Linked DNA regions of Collimonas fungivorans. The protein of the gene in region 2 binds, or shares a complex with, the protein of the main gene of each other region. Links are inferred from orthologs where the notes say so. Each region holds a gene or a part of one and is shown on either strand. Other genes may lie near its edges. The genes, in order: ssb and sbcB.

What was found.
Region 1: the proteins of sbcB (region 2) and ssb are in contact, whole or in part, in a crystal structure (PDB 3C94), measured with the Escherichia coli proteins. The link is inferred for Collimonas fungivorans from one-to-one orthologs.

Annotation. Positions count from the first base shown.
Region 1 is NZ_CP013232.1:777,499-787,883, reverse strand. The notes cover bases 7,510-10,292. They hold ssb (single-stranded DNA-binding protein), read right to left. Parts: upstream 9,259-10,292; coding sequence 8,761-9,258; downstream 7,510-8,760. Other genes in these bases: CFter6_RS03280 (MFS transporter), read right to left, coding at 9,305-10,292; CFter6_RS26675 (YopT-type cysteine protease domain-containing protein), read right to left, coding at 7,510-7,943. Outside these bases: CFter6_RS03320 (hypothetical protein), read left to right, coding at 1-17; CFter6_RS03315 (lysozyme inhibitor LprI family protein), read left to right, coding at 62-517; CFter6_RS03310 (VTT domain-containing protein), read left to right, coding at 569-1,108; CFter6_RS03305 (glycosyl hydrolase), read right to left, coding at 1,144-2,133; CFter6_RS03300 (hypothetical protein), read right to left, coding at 2,453-2,893; CFter6_RS03295 (sensor histidine kinase), read right to left, coding at 3,674-6,688; more of CFter6_RS26675, read right to left, coding at 7,089-7,509; more of CFter6_RS03280, read right to left, coding at 10,293-10,385. UniProt on the Escherichia coli protein: Plays an important role in DNA replication, recombination and repair. Binds to ssDNA and to an array of partner proteins to recruit them to their sites of action during DNA metabolism. Acts as a sliding platform that migrates on DNA via reptation.
Region 2 is NZ_CP013232.1:1,549,858-1,560,328, forward strand. Bases 6,566-9,434 are described here. They hold sbcB (exodeoxyribonuclease I), read right to left. Parts: upstream 8,783-9,434; coding sequence 7,349-8,782; downstream 6,566-7,348. Other genes in these bases: CFter6_RS06720 (PadR family transcriptional regulator), read left to right, coding at 6,566-6,847; CFter6_RS06725 (DUF3861 domain-containing protein), read left to right, coding at 6,909-7,217; CFter6_RS26685 (DUF3563 family protein), read left to right, coding at 9,068-9,304. In the rest of the region: CFter6_RS06690 (hypothetical protein), read right to left, coding at 1-88; CFter6_RS06695 (MAPEG family protein), read right to left, coding at 99-482; ypfJ (KPN_02809 family neutral zinc metallopeptidase), read right to left, coding at 522-1,403; CFter6_RS06705 (SDR family oxidoreductase), read right to left, coding at 1,493-2,611; CFter6_RS06710 (acyl-CoA dehydrogenase), read left to right, coding at 3,110-5,602; speG (spermidine N1-acetyltransferase), read left to right, coding at 5,643-6,179; more of CFter6_RS06720, read left to right, coding at 6,278-6,565; CFter6_RS06740 (antibiotic biosynthesis monooxygenase family protein), read right to left, coding at 9,516-9,818; CFter6_RS06745 (DUF1269 domain-containing protein), read left to right, coding at 9,950-10,468. UniProt on the Escherichia coli protein: Degrades single-stranded DNA (ssDNA) in a highly processive manner.

The DNA.
Region 1 (10,385 bases), 780 kb from region 2 along the record:
GCAAGCAAACCGCCTAGCCATAAAAACCCGGACAGAGTCCCATCCAATCCTGGAATCCGCATTGAAATCGAACCGTCGCCATCGGCTTGGTTGCCTCTCCACGCTACTTACTTTCTGCGTGATGGGAGGGACGCCGGCGTTTGCCGCTCCGGCACAAGACAAAGATAAAACTGCCGATGCGCTAGACACCTGCCTGTCAAGCGAGAAAACAGTCTCTACGGCCGACCAGACAGCCTGTTATGCGACAGCGCTCAAAACCTACGATAACCGGCTGAATGCCGCCTACCGGAAATTGATGCGAACCTTGCCGGCGCCCGCCGCGCAGAACCTGCGCGCGTCTCAGCGGGCCTGGATCGTTTTCCGGGATGCGGAGATCCGGGCGCAGTCCGCCCTGTTTGAAACCCGGCATGGGACAATGTACGTACCGATGCAAGAATATGAAGGACTGGCCCTGACGCAAGAGCGTGCGTTGAGACTGGAATCCTACAATCGTGTGCTCGATACCGACGGTCCATGACCTGCTCACCTTAACTTGCGAGACTCTGCCTTGCGCCCCTACAAACGGCTGTTGATCGTTGTTCTTTTCCTGTTGCTGCTGCTCGCCCTGTTTCAATTTTCCGGGCTGCGGGAGCATTTCAACCTGGCGTTCCTTCGTCAACAGATCGTTGACAATAAAGTCAGCGGCTTGCTGATCTTTATTTTATTGTTTTGCCTGGGTAACCTGATCCAGGTACCCGGGTGGATTTTCCTCGCGGCGGCGGTACTGGCCCTGGGCAAGACCTGGGGCGGCCTTGCAACCTATGTCGCGGCGGTCATTTCCTGCGTGTTTACTTTCCTGACAATCCGCTTCATCGGCGGCGATGCATTCCGGGAATTGAAGAACCGTCATGCATTGAAAATACTCAGCGGCCTCGATGCGCACCCGATTGCAAGCATCGCGTTGTTAAGGATACTGTTTCAGACCGTACCCGCACTGAATTACGCACTGGCCTTGTCCGGCGTGAAATTTTATAAATACCTGATCGGCACCATGCTTGGTTTGCCGTTGCCGATCATGCTGTATTGCATATTCTTTGACTATATCGGCAAGGCGCTGCATCTGCATTAAAGCGCATGGCGGTGTGGTTCATCCGGCCGCTGCCATCAATGCGGAAGCGACAGATACAGCCGGCCCAGGTCCGTAAGCTGCCCGGGAGCGCCCAGCAAGCTGGTGAAATGGCTGTCGTTATTCCAGCGGCCGGTAAACCATGCATAACGGAATACGTCGGCGCGCGCCTCGCAGATCGCCACCATGTCCTTCATCTGCGCCTCCTGCTTGGCAAGCGTGTCGATCTGCGCGCCGTCGTTTTGCGCATGCCAGTTGGCAAATTCGGTAACCCAGAACGGCTTGCCATACTTGGCGAGGCGGTCGAGCTGCCCTGCCAGGCCGTAGTCGTACCAATGGAACGCCAGGTAATCGATTTGCGGATCGCGGTTGCCGTTGGCGTTGCGATAGGCGGCATAGAAGGCGTCCAGCCATACCACCGGATCGGCATAACCCGGCATGGTGCCCCAGCTTATCGCCGGCCCGACTATCTTGACGCCGGTGTGCGCCGCGATCGCTTCGAAGCCAGGCCACAGGTTTGCGGCCTGCTGCGGCGTGAGATTGGACTGGTCGGACTGGTTGGGTTCGTTCAGCACCAGCAGATACTTGATTTGAGGATTTTTCTTGAGGGATGCTTCGATGCTGGCCGCATCGTAATTGCCGTTCCACAGCATCGGATAAAAATCCATCTGGTACTGCGCGCGGTAGTCCGCGGGTACCTGGGCGTTCGGTTGCGAGCTCCAGTTGTACCACCAGCTCACGCCAGGCGCGAGCACGGCAAGGTCAAGCGGACTCGCCAGGTCATAGGCGACGCCGCGCTTTGCGCTCTTCGCCGCAACCGTCCCCGCTGGTGGCGTGGTGCCGGCGGGATCGGCCGGATTCGGTACAGTCGCTGGAGCAGTCACCGCAGGTACGGTCGCGGCATTCGGAGATCCCGACGCCGTTCCGGAACCGCTGTCGCCGCCGCCTCCGCAGCCACCCAGGACCAAGCAGCCGGCGAAGACCAGGGGCCACACGGCCGTGCGGCGGCGCGACCATGAAAAATGCATGCAAAGGTGTGCCAGGTGCATAAAGAAATTCTTAAGAATATTTTGGAGCGCTGCGTATGGACCACGTCCGCTGCGATGCATAAAGCAATACGACGGCTTCGCGTATCACACCGCAAATAGCATGCCATAAAGCAATATTGTTTGATGGTCCATGTGGAAACAGGCGATATGGCTTCATCTCGTGATGCCCTGCGCCAATCGCAAACTGCCCAGCTTTGTCGTTAAGTGACAAGTAAGGTCATGCGCAAAAAGTTCAGATCAAATTTCCGGCCTGGGACCACTTTTAGCTCAACATTTCATTGTCGAATCAATAATTTCTTCAGCCACGCCCAATTCTCTGACGGTTAATAACGCGGCGAGAAATATCATCGAAGGTATTCCCAGAATGCGTATGATCGTCTGTGTATCTTGTGCTAGGGTCAGTTGCAACGCGTACGTCTAATAGCTGTGGACGCCCACGGCGAACGTTCCCCTGCTCTTCCTGATGGATATGGGCCACAAGTTGCTCTCCAATTGCTGGCAAATTTTTCTTCATGAGTTTCTTATTAACTTTCTCCGTATCCATCGGTTGGATATTCTCGATGCGTCTAGCATCTTTCTTATCCAGAGCTCTCTCGGTCCATGTCTCCTCTCTCAATTCACCGGATAATCTGACCAATGGGAGTGCATTCCCGGTCTTGGCGTCGTAGAGTACGGCATGGTCGAGCGTACAGGCGCTTGGATGACCTGGCCATGGATCGACCACAACCGTACCTTGCATGACTTGTGCCCGCTGCAACTGGGGAAGCTTTGCGTCCTGTCCGAGAATTTCTCGTGCGCAACTTTCGCCTGATGTGGCGTGGATATCGGTTTCCTGGTTTCCCGCCCTACTATTCAGTATTTGCTTCGATACTCGGTTTGCCCATGATGCTGCCTTAAGATGTTCAAGCGCGGGGGGATGATACTCGCACCGTCCGATGCGCATATGAGTTCAAGCCAAGTGCTCGCGCGTTCACACTTTCATGCACCTTAACGATGTCTTGCTCTGCATTTTCAATGCCGGTTCCACGCATTACTCGAAGATCCTTTTCCAAATACCTTAAACATAAAATTTATATCCTCGTTTACATGGATGAATTGACCGGACAGATGATGGCTTCTCTTTTTGTGCAAGGTACATTTTTTTGCTGACAAATGTCTGGCACGGAAGCGAAGAAGAGTCCGGATAAACGAAGGCGAGTCGAGCGAACCAGGTAGGCCGTGCATCTGATGCTATGCGCCATCGAGCAACGACCGACCAAGCAGGACTTAACGTTGTACTCGCACCTATGTCGATAATGTGGGGGAGCAACCGGCGCCTGCACTAGTGTTTGGCATTGGCGGCAGCCCCCTTTGCCGCGTACATGGCGCTCGACCGTAAAGATACCGGATGATAATCGAGCTTTTCGGCGATGTCTTCGCCAGTACGCTTCAATGGGCAACCGCAGTTGCAGGTAGTCGATTCAGGTTCGTGCCGGATTTCTCGCCGCGGAAGCGCTGCCGGCAACAGCACTCCTGTCGCTTATTGACCCGGTTCGTGATCGGTGAGGGGAATCGACACCTTGATTGTCGTACCGACGCCGGACACACTGAAGATCGCAATCTCGCCCCCGAGCATCAACGTCCGTTCTCGGATACCTATCAGGCCGAATGATTTCTTTTTACGCAGGCTGGTATCAAATCCCCTGCCGTTATCGCGCACCTCCAGCAAGTAATTTTTTTCCATCCGCTTCAGGCTGATTTCCACTTGGCTCGCTGCTGCGTGACGGCTGATATTGGTCAATGATTCCTGCGCTATACGGAAAATGGTGGTCGCCCGCTTATCATCCAGCGCAATGTTCTCTTCGCTAACCTCCAAGCTGCATGGAATCCCTGTATTCCCCGTAAATTCATCGGCCAGCCATTCCAGCGCCGACACCACCCCCATATCAAGCGCCGACGGGCGCAGCGATGAAACAACATTGCGCACTACCTTAATGGTGGTATCCATCAGAGTTATTATGCAGTCGATTTTTCCCTGCAACGCTGAATTGCTTCCTGCAAATTCCATTCCTAGCATTGATACCCTCATGCGCGCCGCCGATAAATGTTGTCCCAACTCGTCGTGAATTTCACGCGTCAGGTGTTTGCGCTCTTCCTCTCGCGATACTTCGAGATCGTATGCACGCTCGCGCGCCAGTTGCTCCTTCCTCCGCTGTCGGATGATCAACCAGCGGATGCGATAGTGATACATCAAAAACAGTGCAAGGACCAGCAACAAGCCGCAGGCCGTATAGAAGGTCTTGGTTCTCCACCATGGCGGCAAAATCACGACCTCGACTTCCACTGTCGAGGAAAAGGCTTGAATGGACGGGTTGTCGACGGCGACCTGGAAGTGATAACGGCCGGGAGGCAAGGCCGCATAGCGCACCTCTGGAATGTTGGTCATCGACCATTCCGGTTCCAGTCCTCGCATCCGATAACGAAAATTGAGAGCCTCGCGATTCTGGTATGACAGCGCGGCCAGCTTAAAATTGAGCGGACCGGAGGACCACGGCAAACGAATCGGCTTGTCGCGGGGAAGCGCTTCACCGTCGCGACTGACGCTCTCCACCAGCACCTCCAGCTGCGATGGCGCGAACAGCGATTCTGGTCGTAAGATATGGGAAGCGCCGTTGCTGGTTCCCACCCACATCGAACCGTCGCTATCCTCATACAATGCATTCTGGTTGCTGTCGTTCCAGACCAAGCCGCTTTCCTGATTAAAAAACCGCCACTGCGCGCGATTCCATACGGCGATCCCGGCCCCGGTAGTTACCCACAGCCAACCGCGGCTATCTACAAGCGACGCTACCACCGCCTGATCCAGCAACAACGGTGGAGTAGCATCGTGTATTTCCAGGGCGTCGTCTCGCTCCATAGCGCGCCAAATTCTCCCTGCCTCATCTCCCAGCCATAGTTCACCGTCGCTCGCACAAGCGATGGTATCCAATCGGACGGACGGCGGCGTCGGCTGGAGCCGCGGTTTGCTCCAACGTTCACCGTCAAATCGCAACACTTCTTTTTCTGTGATAAACCAGATTGCACCGGAACGACTCTGGCATCCTTGAATGACTTTGATATCTTTGAGCGACGAATGCTCACTCACTTCTAACGGGATCGGATTGGATTCGGGATACTTGGCATTGTAAATGCCGCGCTTTGTGCTGAGCCACGCTTGCCCTGATCTATCGAAAAACAAACCGCTGATCGCTGGAAGTCTGGCGATCATTCTATCCAGTTGTGTACTCTGGTCGCGGCGCACCAGAAATCCCGAATACGAGCTTGCCCAGATATTGCCTTTGACATCCTCAACCATATTGCTCCACTGGTAGGATGTGCCGCCATAGGTACCCGGAGAAACGGAAAATTGCCCGGTCTGCTGCAATATCGCCGATCCAGAACGCGTGCCGACATGAAACACGTTTTCCCGGTCACGCAAGAACGATAGTACGACATTGCTGGGCAAGCCTTGCCTGGATGTCCAGTTTTCCCAATTCGGATAGCCCAGCCAATGGATCAGGCCATGTCCCAGCGATCCAATCCAAATACCCCCGTCCCGGTCAACCAGGAAGGAATTGACTCCTCCGCCAATGGTCAGTCCGTTCGACTCGTCAAAGGATTCCCAGTGCGTGCCGTTCCATCGAATAATGCCTTCGTCCTGCCTGCTAAAAACCCGGCCGGCGGCATCTTCCGCCAGGAATGGATTTCCCCCTGCCTTTTTTTGCTTATTCTGGGGAGGAGACCGATCCAGAAAAACATGACCGCCGGCCGGCAACGCAAACACATGACGCTGGCTACGTATCCACAGCGTTGCCTGCCGGTCGTGAAAAATGGCAACCCAACTTTCTGCAGGCAGACCGCTCTCTTTTCCTATGACGACCAGTTTTCCTTTATCGTAATGACACAGTGCTTGCTCGCACCCCATCCACAAGTCTCCGTGCGGACCAATGTGAACGCCGTGAAGCTTGCGTATCTCCGGATAACGCAACAATTGCTCTGCGCCGAAAAATTCCCGCGTCTGCCACGTTGCCCCTTGATCTACCGACGTCACCAGCCACAAACGATCATGGCTGATCGCTAGCAGACGATGCGACCCAAGGCTTGTCAGATTCTGCCCATAACCGAACACCAGCTTGGCATTTTGAAATTTTATCGGTACAAAGCGCTGACCCTGCCACCGGTATAAACCATCGCTAGCGCCGACCCAAAGATTACCATCGACATCCGCATGCAAGGCTCGGATATATGAATCGGTGAATCCATCACTTTGTCCGAAATGCTGAAAGCGTGCACCGTCATATCGAAACAAGCCGCTTTGTGTGCCTATCCAGAGATAGCCACCCGGCTCTTGCGCCATGGCAGTGACGGCCATATTCCCTAAACCATCGCGTTGATTGTAGTAACGCAACGGCAATTCCTGGCAAAGTACCCACGGCGACATACATATCAGCCAAAGCGATACGATCAATTGGCGATACGGACGTAATGCAGGCACCATTTCAGATTTTATCGCCATAAAAAAGACGGGCTCCGTTATCGCAAAACTGACCAGTCTGCTAAGCCCTCGCATATACGATTCCCTAGTATCGTTCCGGCGTAATTTACATCGATATCGGCGATGGCAATCGATATCACCTGCACGTTTCAGAACAAGTATTAACCGCGCTGCAAATAAATGCGGGCAATATCAGTGATCTGGATCAAGTCAAAGCTGTGGTGACCAGGTTGCTCCTCTCCTTTAATGGAACGTTTCGCTAACCGATCCTGATAGCGCTGGACCTCACAGCTCACGACTGACCGATGCGTATGACGGGCAGCAAATGATTCTGAGCTGCCTGTCCAGCCACTGGCTCCAACCGTAGAAACACCGTAAGCTAACAGCCGGGCAGGCCAGAGAAATCAACGAAAATGGATTATTAAGCTCTCATCGGTAGAATGAAAAGCTCAGGAACAGCAAAGTGCATTGAGCTTCTGGCAACAATTTCACGCATGACTACAGGCACTTCTGATAATTTTAGGCGAAACTCGCCCATATTGGGATCAAACAAAACAACGCGGCCGCCAGTTGCGTGGGAAGCAATTAGGTGATTGCTAGCTGAGTTGGGGTCTACATTTCCCAACCATATTATGTTGGAGGTGCCTGGCCTATTCAGAATTTCCGAAAGTGAGGTCATTGCGGCTTCTTCATCCGTGAGAATATCGACAGCAATGGTATTTCCAGCTGGACTAACCCCTAAAGCTCGTGCCGTCTGAATAAGTGGATCCTCTTGATTATCAGGATCATTGTTGCATTGGAAAACCCTGTTTGCGTATTCCTGGTGCAACTGAAGTACTTCAGTAGTTGATTGACTTAGAGAATTCATTCTGGAAGAGGCATTGCCAGACTGCTTGGCAATTTTATTCATCCAAAGAAAGCTGTATATGACACATGCCCCTGCATGTCCGGGCGCCTCATGTTCCAATATATCACCTTGAACAAACGGCGCGGTTCTATGTACAGCCCAGCTTGACGAGCCTTCCAAATATGAGTGCTCGTTAACTCGTGGCTGCGACGAACATATGCCATTTAAAACTGCTATTTTCCTAAAGGACGAAATAGAATCCGGGCGATTGGTAGATGTCCGCTTTGGCAGGCTATCCAATATTGATTTCGATTGTTGATAAGTCGACGGACCCTTTTTATCTAATGCTTCAATATTCTTGGAATTCCTCTGTGACGAGGTTGGCTCGATCGATGGATGATATTGGCCCGTAATGCGAAAGTTTTCCATATTTTACCGAATTGGGTTATCTAATCACCATCATCTCATGGTCAAAAAATCCACCTCGCCCTCATGCGAAATTTTTGACTGTAAAACGTATTCAAGACCATAACTTCTGCTGGCAACCATTAATTTCAGTGTTGATTTGCGCCGAAAACTGACCCACTTGGCCGCATAATTTGCTTCGAAAATTGACCCGCGTTTAGCACACAATCCTACTTGCCAGAACGAGTAGGGGATCGGAGTGATCGACGTGGCATTACTAGGAATAATCAGACGCTGGCACCTTCGGGGCCAGGTCCCACTGAGGGAGATTGCCAAGCGGTTGGGCATCTCGCGCAACACGGTCCGACGCTACCTGCGCTCGGAAACGACTGAGCCTGCCTATGCAGAGCGCCAATCGGCCAGTGCCATCGCCCCATACGCCTTCCAGCTTTCAGGCTGGCTCAAGTTCGAGGCGGCCAAATCCCGCAAGCAACGACGCAGCTTGAAACAGCTTCACGAGGACCTGTTGGAATTGGGCTTCAAGGGGTCTTACGACAGGGTGGCGGCATTCGCCAGACAATGGAGGGGGGGGTCAAACTGAGTGGGGCAATTCGGTGCGCAAACGAACAGGCACCGCCCCAACAGCTTCATGCGGTCAATTCGCTTTGCAAGAATAGAAGCAATCCCACTTCATCGTTGTGGGCGCGATATGGTGTTTAACTTTACCAGTTAGGTCATAACGAATTACCCCGTTACTCATCAGAAAATTGCAAACAAGAAAAAAGGCTCTATAAGTCAATGACTTATAGAGCCTTTTTACAGAATGTAAGTCTACTGGGTGTCAGAACGGAATATCGTCATCCATATCCGAGAAATTCGGCGCCGGACGCGAAGCGGGCGCCTGGCGGGCCGGAGCTGCCGGGGCGCTGGCGTTTTGCTGGCGTGCCGGCGGTGCGCTGTTGTAGCCGCCGCCATCGTCCATAGGCGCGCTGCCGCCGGCGCCCTGGCGGCTGCCGAGCATCTGCATGGTGTCGGCGATGATTTCGGTGGTGTAACGCTCGGCGCCATCCTTGTCTTGCCACTTGCGCGTCTGCAGGCGGCCTTCGATGTAGATCTGCGAACCCTTTTTCAGGTACTGGCCGGCGATCTCCGCCAGCTTGCGATAGAAGGTAATGCGGTGCCACTCGGTTAATTCTTTTTTCTCGCCGCTGTTCTTGTCTTTCCAGCTTTCCGTGGTGGCCACGGCAATGTTGGTGACGGCTTCGCCGTTCGGCATGTAGCGTGTTTCCGGGTCGCGGCCGAGATTGCCGACGATGATGACTTTATTGACCGATGCCATGTGATGCTCTCCTAAATACGAATATCTTGAAAAAATGCCTTGGAAATCATGCTGCCGCGGTGGTGGCCGTCCGGCCACGGCGCGGCAAATTTTTCATGCTGGATGCGATTATAAGCCAGCACAGGGTCGCCGCCCCTCCTAAAATGAATACAGAGGGGGCTCCGGCATGCTGTTTAAGCAATCCGCCTAGGGCGCCGCCGCAGAACAAACCCAGGGCTTGCATGGTGTTGTAGACGCCCAGCGCGGCGCCCTTGGCGGCCGGCGGCGCGATGCGCGACACTAGCGACGGCTGGCTCGCTTCCAGCACGTTGAAGGCAATGAAAAAACCCAGCAGCAGCACGACCAGCCATTGCCAGTGGATAGTTGCCATAGAGAATGTCACCAACAGACCGAGTTGCACGACAAACAACAAGGCCACGGCCGCCAGCATCACTTGCTTCATCTTGCCCTGCTTCTCGCCGACAAATACCGGCGGCAGCATCAGCACAAAAGACGCCAGCACCACCGGCAAGTAGATTTTCCAGTGCGACTCCAGCGGCAGGCCGGCGTATTTGACCAGCGCCGCCGGCATCACCACGAACATCGCCATCTGCGTCATGTGCAAGGCAAACACCCCATAGTTGAGCCGCATCAGCTCGCCGTTGCGCAGGATCTCCGACCACGCCACGCGCCTGGCCTTGACCAGCGGCGCCGACGGCACCAGCCATACCACCACCACGATCGCGGCCAGCGACAGGAAGCCGGTCATGGCGAAGATGCCGCCCATGCCTACCCACTGGTACAGCAGCGGCGAAACGATCAGCGACAAGGCAAAGGTGAGGCCGATGGAACCGCCGACCATGGCCATGGCCTTGGTGCGGTGTTCTTCCCGGGTGGAGTCGGCGATGAAGGCGGTCACCGCCGCCGAAATCGCGCCGGCGCCCTGGATCGCGCGGCCGATGATGACCCAGTAGATATTGCCGGCAGCGGCGGCGATGAAGGAGCCCAGCGCAAACAGGATCAGGCCGATGACGATGATTTTCTTGCGGCCGTATTTGTCGGAGGCGACGCCGAACGGGATTTGCCCGAACGATTGCGCCAGGCCGTAGATGCCCATGGCGAGGCCGACCAGGGCCGCGCTGTCGCCG
Region 2 (10,471 bases):
CCTGGCACAGGGTTGCCACGGTGCTGCTCTTGTTCTGCAATGCGCTCAAGGCTTCGCGCAAGTGTTGAATCGTGTCCTGGTGTTGCATGATGTAATTTTTAATGCGTCAGCCCGGCCAGCACGAACAAACCGATCGCGGACAGGAATGCAATAGTCCACACGGCTGAACGCAGGCTGGGACGGTCAGTCAGGTACAAGACAGTGTAGACGACGCGGGCGACGATAAATAATACCGCCAGCAGATTCAGCATGTTTTGCGGCGCATGCACTTGCTGCGCAATGATCACGCCGGCGGCAAAAAACGGGAAGGCCTCGAAATGATTGCGGTGGGCATAATCGGCGCGGCGCCGCAGTCCCGACTGTTGCTCCAGCCAGGCGCGCGGTTCAGAGTTGTCAAAGTCAGGGCGGCCGCGCTTGGCGAAGACGACCGTAAACAGCGGCATCAATCCGGCAATCAGTACGCACCAGTAGGCAATCGTCATGGAATTTTCTTGGTCCGGTTATAAGGTGGCACGCTGCCGCTAAAGCGTTTTGACTTCAAACGTATTGCAGGATTTGACTTCGCCGCTGCTGACGCCCTGCTTGAACCAGCGTACCCGCTGCGCCGAAGTGCCGTGGGTGAACGAATCGGGCACCACATATCCCTGCTCCTGTTTTTGCAGGGCATCGTCGCCGATCGCGGTGGCCGCGTTCAGGGCGCCTTCGACATCGCCTTGCTCCAGGATGCTGCGCGCCTGGTTGGCGTGGAAGGCCCAGACGCCGGCCAGGCAGTCGGCTTGCAATTCCAGCCGCACCGACATGGCGTTTGCCTGTGCTTTCGACATCTGGCGTTCGGCGCTGTTGACCTTGTCCATGATGCCCATCAGGTTTTGCACATGGTGTCCGACTTCATGGGCGATCACGTAAGCCTGGGCAAATTCGCCGGAGACATGGAAGCGCTGCTGCATCAATTGATAAAAGCTGAGGTCGATGTATACCTTGCGGTCGCCGGGGCAATAGAAAGGGCCGGACGCGGTCTGGCCGGTGCCGCAGGCAGTTTGCGTGGCGCCGGAAAACAGCACCAGGGTCGGCGCCGGATAGGTCTTGCCGTTGGCGCGGAAAATCTGGGTCCAGACGTCTTCGGTATCGGCCAGCACGGTGCGCACGAACTTGGTCTGGCGGTCTTCGGCCGCCGGCGCGGCGCGGTTGGGGCCGGGGGCTTGCTGCGATTGCGGCTGGCTGACCGGTCCGCCGCTGAGCAGGCTCAGTACGGTGCTCGGGCTGATGCCGAAGAAATACGAAGCCACCAGGGCAATCGCAATAGTGCCGAGGCCGATGGAGCGGCCGCCGCCGAAACCGCCGCCGCCGCCGTCGCTGCGGCGGTCTTCGACGTTGTCACTTTCCCGATTGCCTTCCCATTTCATGGCTGCTTCCCCTGTTGACTTTAGTAAGCAATTCTAACGGAATGGCTACGGATATAGACGCAAAACTACTGTGAGATATTGTAAAAAATCTACTTGAAGTCCCACTTCATCTGCTCGGCAATCGGGATGTGTTTTGCCGATTCGACGCAGAGCGCAATGTAATCGGTAAACAGCGGGGCAGGGCGGATCCCTTCGGTCAGCAGGTTTTGATTATCAAATACATAATTCAGGCCGGCGAAAGCGCCATACAGCTTGAGTGCGCGCAACAGCAGGCGGTCATTGCATTCGGGTACGCATTCACGCATGCGCGGCAACAGCGTGGCGATGGCGTCCGGCGTGATCTGCTTGTAAGTGGCGCCAATCGGTTCGATGCCGCGCGCCGCCGCCAGCGCCAGGTCGATTTCCCGGAACGATACGCTGGAGCCGAGGCCGGCCGAGATATGGAAAACGTTATGCGTCAGCGTCTCTTTCTGGGCCAGGTCGATGATGGCCTGGGCGCACCAGTCGACCGGCACCACATCGACTTTTTCGTCGAGTGAGGTAGTCAGTGCTCCCAGCAACTGCCAGACCATGAAGACCCAGAAAATGCTTTGCGACGGCGCGCAGCCCAGTACCGTATGGCCGACAATGATCGATGGCCTGACATACACTACCGGCAGGTCAGGATAAGTGTCGCGCAATTTCTTTTCGCCCATTGCCTTGGAGCGGGTATAGGCCACCAGATGTTCATCGCCGAGCGGGAGGTCGATCCGTTCTTTCACCACGGCATTGATGCCGGCGCCTTCGCCGCAAGCCATGGCGGTGCCGATATACATGAAGCGCTTCAAGGCCGGCCGCCGGTGCATCAGCTTGCCGAGCGCCAAAGTGCCGTCGACATTGATTGTTTCGAGCAAAGGGTGGTTCGAGAAAGTCGCCAGGGCGGCTGAATGGATCACCACCGATACCTGGTCCAGGCGCGGGTCGCCGCTGACCTTGTCGAGTTCGGACAAGTCGCAGCAGAGGATTTGCTCGACGCTGATTTGCGCAACGTCGGCCGCGCTCGCGCCCAGCAACTGCAGATTTTCGATAACCCTGGCGTGCGCTGCGGCCGGAGTTTCCGCCCTTGCCAGCAGCAGCAGGTTCTTGCCTAGGCCACGATGAATTGCCTCCACTGCATTGGCGCCACCTAAAAAGCCGGTTGCACCGGTCATCAACATTAAATTATTCATGAAAGGCGTGTGCTCTTGTAACTTATCTTATATGGGTTGATGGCTGCTTGCAGGCTTGGGCTGGCGACGAGGTGTCCATGACGGCGAGGAGTTGTTGGTTGTTATATTCGGCGGCCCGGTTTTTTGTAGTTTTTTCTCATATGGCGCGCAGGTTTACAAGCAACGTAACGCGCGATTGTATAGTAAGGTTGACAAACGGATACAAAGATTTACAAAGGCTTTCATATTACGAATATGACATCGCTTATTTATTGCTAAATATTTACATAAAATAATTTTTGTATAACATTTAAATTTGCTTTTCGTGAACTTTCCTTGGCAAAAAAGTGACCAAAGGTTAAAGAATTAACGGGTCGCCGGGCCATTTTTCAGGCAAGGCCTTTGCCTGCGCTGTCCGTTCCACATAAAGTCCTGCCCCTGTCTTCATGATTGCGAGCGCGTCTGCCTCGGTTGTGGCCGAGACGCGTGGCACGATGAACCGCCAAATTGGGAGTCAACATGTTCTATTGGATCGCAGCGTTGCTGGTCGGCGCTATGGCATTAATGCAGTTGCGCGTGAGCGCCTGGATCTGGCTGCTTGCCATTCTGCTCTGGATAGGGGGCGGTTTCCGTTTTGCCGGGATTGGCGCGTTGGCTGCAATACTGCTGTCGCTGCTGCTGGTGATACCGACCCTGATCGTGGCTGTCAAGCCGCTGCGTTACGCCTTGCTCAGCCGCCCGATACTGAAAATATTCCAGCGTATCCTGCCGCGCATGTCGCAAACCGAGCGCGACGCCATCGAAGCCGGCACCACCTGGTGGGACGCCGAGCTGTTTTCCGGCAAACCGGCTTGGGACAAGCTGCTGCAGCTGCCGGCGCCGCAGCTGACGATTGAAGAGCAGGATTTTTTCGACAACGAAGTCGAACAGTTGTGCGGCCTGGTCAGCGACTGGGAAAGCACTGAGGTCTGGCAGGACCTGTCGCCGCATGCCTGGCAGTTCGTCAAGGAAAAAGGGTTTCTCGGCATGATCATTCCCAAGCGGTATGGCGGCAAGGAATTCTCTGCCTACATGCACTCGCAGGTGATCATGAAGTTATCGTCGCACTGTTCGGCCGCGGCGATTTCGGTGATGGTGCCGAACTCGCTGGGCCCGGCCGAACTGCTGCTGCAATACGGTACCGAAGTGCAAAAGGATTATTTCCTGCCGCGGCTGGCTGCCGGCGAGGAGATCCCCTGTTTTGCCTTGACCAGTCCTTACGCCGGCTCCGATGCGGCAGCCATCCCGGATATCGGGGTGGTGTGCACGGGCAGTTACGACGGCCAGGAAATGCTGGGTTTCCGCATTACCTGGGACAAGCGCTACATCACGCTGGGGCCGGTGGCGACGGTGCTGGGCCTGGCGTTCCGGATGCACGATCCGGACCATTTGCTGGCGGCCGAGGGGTCAACTGATCGATCGACCGACCTCGGCATCACCTGCGCGCTGATCCCTACCAACCATCCCGGCGTGGTGACCGGCCGCCGCCATTGGCCCTTGAATGCAGTGTTCCAGAACGGCCCGACTTCCGGCAAGGATGTTTTCATCCCGCTGGACTGGGTGATCGGCGGCCGCGACATGATCGGCAAGGGCTGGCGCATGCTGATGGAATGCCTGGCCGCTGGCCGGGCGATCTCCCTGCCGTCGTCGACGGTCGGTTTTTCCAAGCTGGCGGTGCGCGGCACCAGTGCTTACGTAGCGATGCGCCACCAGTTCAAGATCCCGATCGGCAAGTTCGAAGGCATACATGAGATGCTGGCGCGCATGGGCGGCAACTTGTACCTGATGGATGCGGTGCGGCGGCTGTCGGCGCTGGCGGTGGATGCAGGCGAAAAACCTTCCGTGATTTCCGCCATCTCGAAATACCATGTGACCGAGCGCGGCCGGGTGCTGGTCAATGCCGGCATGGATGTGCTGGGAGGCAAGGGTATTTGCATGGGGCCGAACAATTTCCTGGCGCGCAGCTACCAGCAGATGCCGATCGCGATTACGGTGGAAGGCGCGAATATCCTGACGCGCTGCCTGATCATTTTCGGCCAGGGTGCAATCCGCTGCCATCCCTATGTGCTGAAGGAAATGGCAGCTGCCGGCCAGGGACAGGATGAAGACAAGGCCCTGGCCGATTTCGACCAGGCATTCTTTGCGCATGTCAGTTTTGTGTTCGCCAATTTTTCACGGACCTTGCTGGCCGGACTGTCCAGCGGCAGCCTGCCAGCCGCGCCGAGCGCGGCGCCGCAGGAGCTGCGGCATTTCTACCGCGCGGTCAACCGCATGTCGGCCGCCTTCGCGCTGCTGAGCGACATGTCGATGTTTGTCATCGGCGGTTCGCTGAAATTCCGTGAGCGGATTTCCGGCCGGCTGGGCGACATCCTGTCGCAGCTGTACCTGGTGTCCAGCGTCCTCAAGCGCTACGAGGACGACGGCCGGCCGCAGGAAGATTTACCCTATGTGCATTGGGCGATACAGGATTCCCTGCACCAGGCGCAGGAAGCTTACCTGGGCGTGCTGGAGAATTTCCCGAACCGTGTGCTGGCAGTCCTGCTGCGTTTCGTCGCCTTTCCTTTCGGGCGACCTTACCAGCTGCCATCGGATGCGCTGGACAGCACGGTAGCCCGGATCATGCAAACCGACGGCGGCAGCCGCGACCGCCTGACCGCCGGCATGCACATGCCGAGCGCGGAACAATCGCCGCATGCCTTCGGCGAGCTGGCGTTCCAGTTGATCCCGCAGGTGAATGCAATTGAAGCGCGGCTCAAGCCGGCGATCCAGGCCGGCACGCTGCCGCCTCTGCCGCAGAGCTTGATCGAGATGCAGTACTGGGTAGCCGCAGCGGCGGCCAGCGGCGACATCACGGAAGCCGAGCAGCAGGTCTTGCACGATTTTGCGCGTTACGGCGATATCAGCGTGCAGGTGGACGATTTTCCGCAGGATTTCAACTTGCTGCAATCGGCGCAAAAACGCGCGCAGTCTTGAGCCGCAACCATGGAATTTGCAACAAGTAAGAGAGAAACCAATGACTACCCTAGTGCAACCGGGCCTGAAACTGCGGCCTCTGGAGCGTAACGATCTGCACTTTGTGCATCAGCTAGACAATAACAGCCACATCATGCGTTATTGGTTCGAAGAGCCATACGAAGCTTATGTCGAACTGGTGCAGCTGTATGACCAGCATGTCCATGACCAAAGCGAACGGCGCTTCATCCTGGAAAGCGACAACGGCGAAATGGTGGGGCTGGTGGAGCTGGTCGAGATTACCCATATCCACCGGCGCGCGGAATTCCAGATCATCGTTGCCCCTGGCGCCCAGGGCAAGGGTTACGCCGAGCGCGCCACCCGGCTGGCGATTGAATATGCCTTCTGCGTGCTCAACCTGTACAAGCTCTACCTGTATGTCGACAAGGAAAACCACAAGGCCATCCATATTTACCAGAAGTGCGGGTTCGAGCTGGAAAGCGAACTGAAAAGCGAGTTTTTCATCAATGGCGTGTATCGCGACGCCATCCGCATGTGCATGTTCCAGCCCGAATACCTGGTCAAACGCGGGCGCTGAAGATTTCTCAAGATGCGCCCTGAGGCATCAAAATCTCCTTGACTTAGCAATTTCTAAGATATATCTTAGTATTTCATTCAATGAGATAAGGAAGAAACATGTTTGGACATAGAGGAGGCTGCGACCGCGGCCGTATGCATCAGGGCCACGAAAGGCAACATCGTGGCGGCGGTCTGTTTGAACGCGGCGGGCGGCGCGAAGGCGGGCGCGGCGGAAGGATGTTTGAGCAGGGCAGTCTGCGCCTGGTCATTCTCAAGCTGTTGCAAGAAAAGCCACGCCATGGCTACGAAGTCATCAAGGCGATCGAAGAACTGGTCGGGGGCGATTACAGTCCGAGCCCGGGGGTGATTTATCCGACTCTGACATTGCTGGAAGAATTGGGTTACACGGCTATCGAAGCGGAAACCGGCGGCAAGAAACTGTATCGCATCACAGCGGAAGGCAGCGCGTTCCTGGCTGAAAACAGCGAAGCCCTGGCCCTGGCGCTGCAACGCCTGGAAACTGCACAGCGCGCATCGGGCAGTTCGGCGCCGGAGCTGCGGCGAGCAATCCAGAATTTCCGGATGGCATTGCATACAAGGCTGGAAAAGGGCGAACTCAGCCAGGATCAGATCCACGCCATCGTCGACGCCATCGACCTGGCAGCTGTGAAGATCGAACGTATCTGAAACAAGCCGTGATCGCCGCAACAGGCGACAGCAAGTCGTTTGAAAAGAAGAAGGAGCAGCCATGCGTGAACACCGTTACCGCATCACCCTGGAGCATCTGGCAACGCCAAAACAAGGCGAGCCGACCCATGCCGCCATCAGTTTTGAAACCGGCAACCACGACGATCTGTTCACGATCGTCGACAAGGTGCGCAGCAAAAGCCAGTTTGACGCTGACACTGCGGCCTCGCTGGCGCTGGGTTTGAAGTTGTTCACTGAAGTGATGCTGAAAAATCGCAGCAACCCGCTGTTCGCGGACATCAGCCAGCCCATGCGTGATTTTATCCAGAAGCTGAAAGCGCAGCCGCAGGTAACAGAAGCAGAGAATTGACAAGAGGCCCGAGCGGGACGCCGCCCGGGAGATGACGATACGCGGGGCCAGGATAATTTTCGTGCAAGTGAAAATTATCCTGGCCCCGCTTTGTATGCATAGCCCTGGCGGAACAAGCCAGCGGCAAATGTTTATTCGCGCGCCGGCGCGATCATCTCTGCATAGTCATACAGGGCGCCGAGGATTTCTTCACCGCGCTCGTCGGCCGTTTCCGACAGATTGTCTATCTCTTCAAACAGCATGTCGACCGTGCGCGCCTTGCCTTCGCCGTCGAACAGGCGAGCGGCGCGGTGTTCCTCCCAGCGCTGCTGGTCTTCTGCCGCCAGGGTTTCAGGAAAATTGCGGGCGCGGTAGCGGAATGCCAGTTCTTCCAGGCGCTGGTCGTCAAAACTGACGCGGGCTGCCGCCAGTTTTTGCGGCGGCATGGCGCGCAGTTCATTCAGTTTGCGGCGGTCGTTGTTGCCGACGAAACCGCCGTACAAGTCTTCATCGACATCGCTCGCCGCTTCTTCGGGGCGCTGGAATACCTGGCGCCACAAGCCGCTGAGGTCGGGGGCTTGCGCTGCAATTTCCGCATGGCGCAGCGCCAGCGGAATATCCGTGCCCCAGCGCGCGGCCATGTCGGCGGAGAGGGTTTGCAGCTTGTTGATCACCATCGGCGATTTGTTCAGGTGCACCGATTTCAAGGGCAGGCGCGTTACGCCTTCGGGCAGGTCGGCGGTCTTGCTGAACAGCCGGGTGCGCACGGTATCGGCATCCAGGGAAAACAGTTCGCTGGGATCGAACGCCAGGTCCCAGGCCAGTATTTCATTCTTGTTGGTGGGATGCACGCCGAGCGGCCACATGACCGCCAGGCAGCCATGCTCGGCCGGAAACATGCCGGAAATATGCAGGAATGGCCGCGGCGTCGGCAAACCGATTTCAGCGCCGGCGCGATCTTTCTTGTGCAAAGCGAGGCAGAAATCGAACAGTCGCGGCTGCTGCTGCCGGATCAGCCTTGCCAGGCCGATGGTGGCCCGCACGTCTGACAGCGCATCATGCGCGGCTTCATGGCTGAGGCCGTTGGCGGCGGTCAGGTGTTCCAGGCGAAAACTCGGCCGGCCCTCATCGTTGAGCGGCCACTGGATGCCCTCCGGGCGCAGGGCATAGGCGGTGCGCACCACGTCCAGGATATCCCAGCGGCCGCATTGGTTCTGCCATTCGCGCGCATAGGGATCGATCAGGTTGCGCCAGAACAGGAAGCGGGTGACCTCGTCATCGAAGCGGATCGTGTTGTAACCGACGCCTATGGTGCCGGGTTCGGAAAACGCTTTTTCGATCTGCGCCGCGAACTGGTGCTCGGGGACCCCACGTTCCAGGCACAGCTGCGGCGTGATGCCGGTGATCAGGCAGGATTGCGGATCCGGCAAAAAATCATTTGCTGGTTGGCAATACAACATGATCGGCTCGCCGATCTCGTTCAGTTCGGCATCCGTGCGGATCGCCGCAAATTGTGCCGGGCGGTCGCGCCGCGGTTGGACGCCGAAAGTTTCGTAGTCGTGCCAGAGGAAGGTATGTGTGGACATTGAGGCTCAGGTGCGTGCTTAGGTGCGTAATTAAGTGCTTAACAACAGCAGGAGGTGCAGCAGTTTACAGTCATCTTTCCAAGCCTGTATAGCAGTTTTACAACGCTTTAGGCCAAATCGTAAGTCAGGTTCAAACGGGGCTTTAGCCCCTTAAATTCACAAAACTGATAACAGCTATTGGCAATCGAAATTGGATAATTGATGGGGAAACGCTATTCTGATTGTGCGACGCAACAATTGGCTTGCGGTGAACGCAAAACGAAAGAGGAATACATCATGTCTACAATGACCATCAGCAACAGTTCCAGCATTTCCCGTCCAGCCGCTTCGGTGCAAACCGCCGGCGTCCTGACCAGCATCGCCGCTTTTTTCAAGCGTGTCGGCAATGCCTACGAGCGTTCGGAAGCAGCACGCAAGGAAGCTTACCTGGCAGAAGCCGTCGACCTGTACGACCTGGAATACCGCATGCAGCGCCTGGACCGTGAAAGCGCCCAGACTGCAGCATGGATCAAGGGTTTCTAAGCATCACGTCGGGTATTACGGCAGCTGAATGCCGGCAGCAAGCTGCAAGTGTTTGCAGCAAAAAGTAGTTTCAGTATCGAGCAGCAGTTCGCTGCAGCAGTTCGTCTATATCGCTGCGTAGCAGTCGGGCATCCCGCCGGCATTGGCCGTCAGAACGGGTTGCCCTGCTGCTCACACAGCGCATGTCTTGTCACATATCTCGGCTACAAATTCAGTTCGATTCCGTCAACAGCGTGAAATGCTCGACGGTTGGCGCCACTGCAAAAAACGGCCCGACCAGCGCGCGCCATTCGGCAAATGCCGGCGATTCGCGAAAATCCACAGTATGGTTTTCCAGCGTTTGCCAGGAAATCGTCAGCACATAACGTTCCGGCGACTCAATTCCCTTGTGTATCTTGAAACCGGCAAATCCCTTGGCTTTGCTGATGACTTGTTCGATTCCGCGCTGGATGGCGGCGTCGAATTCCTGTTGTTTACTTGGCTGGATGCGGATATCGGCTAATTCGAGAATCATGGTGTTTCCATCTTGATTGGTTGGCGGAACGGGAATTGTCGCATTTTTAGACAAAACAGGCGGCAATCAACCTTTGTGGATTCCTCGCTCATTGACTATGCTGAATGTATACACAGTCACAGGAGGCCATCATGTTGGGTAGACAACGACTTTATTTCATGTTGCCGGACGTTTCCAGTGCACGCAGCACGCTTGATGAATTACTGCTGGCCAGGGTGGGGATTCGGAACATTCACTTCTGGGCTGCCGACGGCAAACTGCCGGCGGATATGCCGGAGGCCAATGTGCTTCATAAAACCGACCTTGCCAACGGTGCTGAGATCGGTCTGCTGGCAGGCGGCTTGATAGGTTTGTTGCTGGGCATGTGGCTGGTGTATTTTCCACCCGAATGGGTGCACCTGAACTGGCTGGCGCTGGTAGCGCTGACGCTGGCCGGCGCGGTGCTCGGCAGCTGGATGTCGGGCATGGCGGCAGCGGCGCTGCCCAACTCCCGCCTGAAAGCGTTCCATGCCGGGATCGACGAGGGCAAGATACTGCTGCTGGTCGATGTGCCTTTCAAACGGGTGCCGGTGATAGAGGAGCTGATTGAAAAGCGTCACCCGGAAGCTGCTTTCTCTGGAGTCGAAAAGCATCTTCCTGTCTTCCCGTAATTG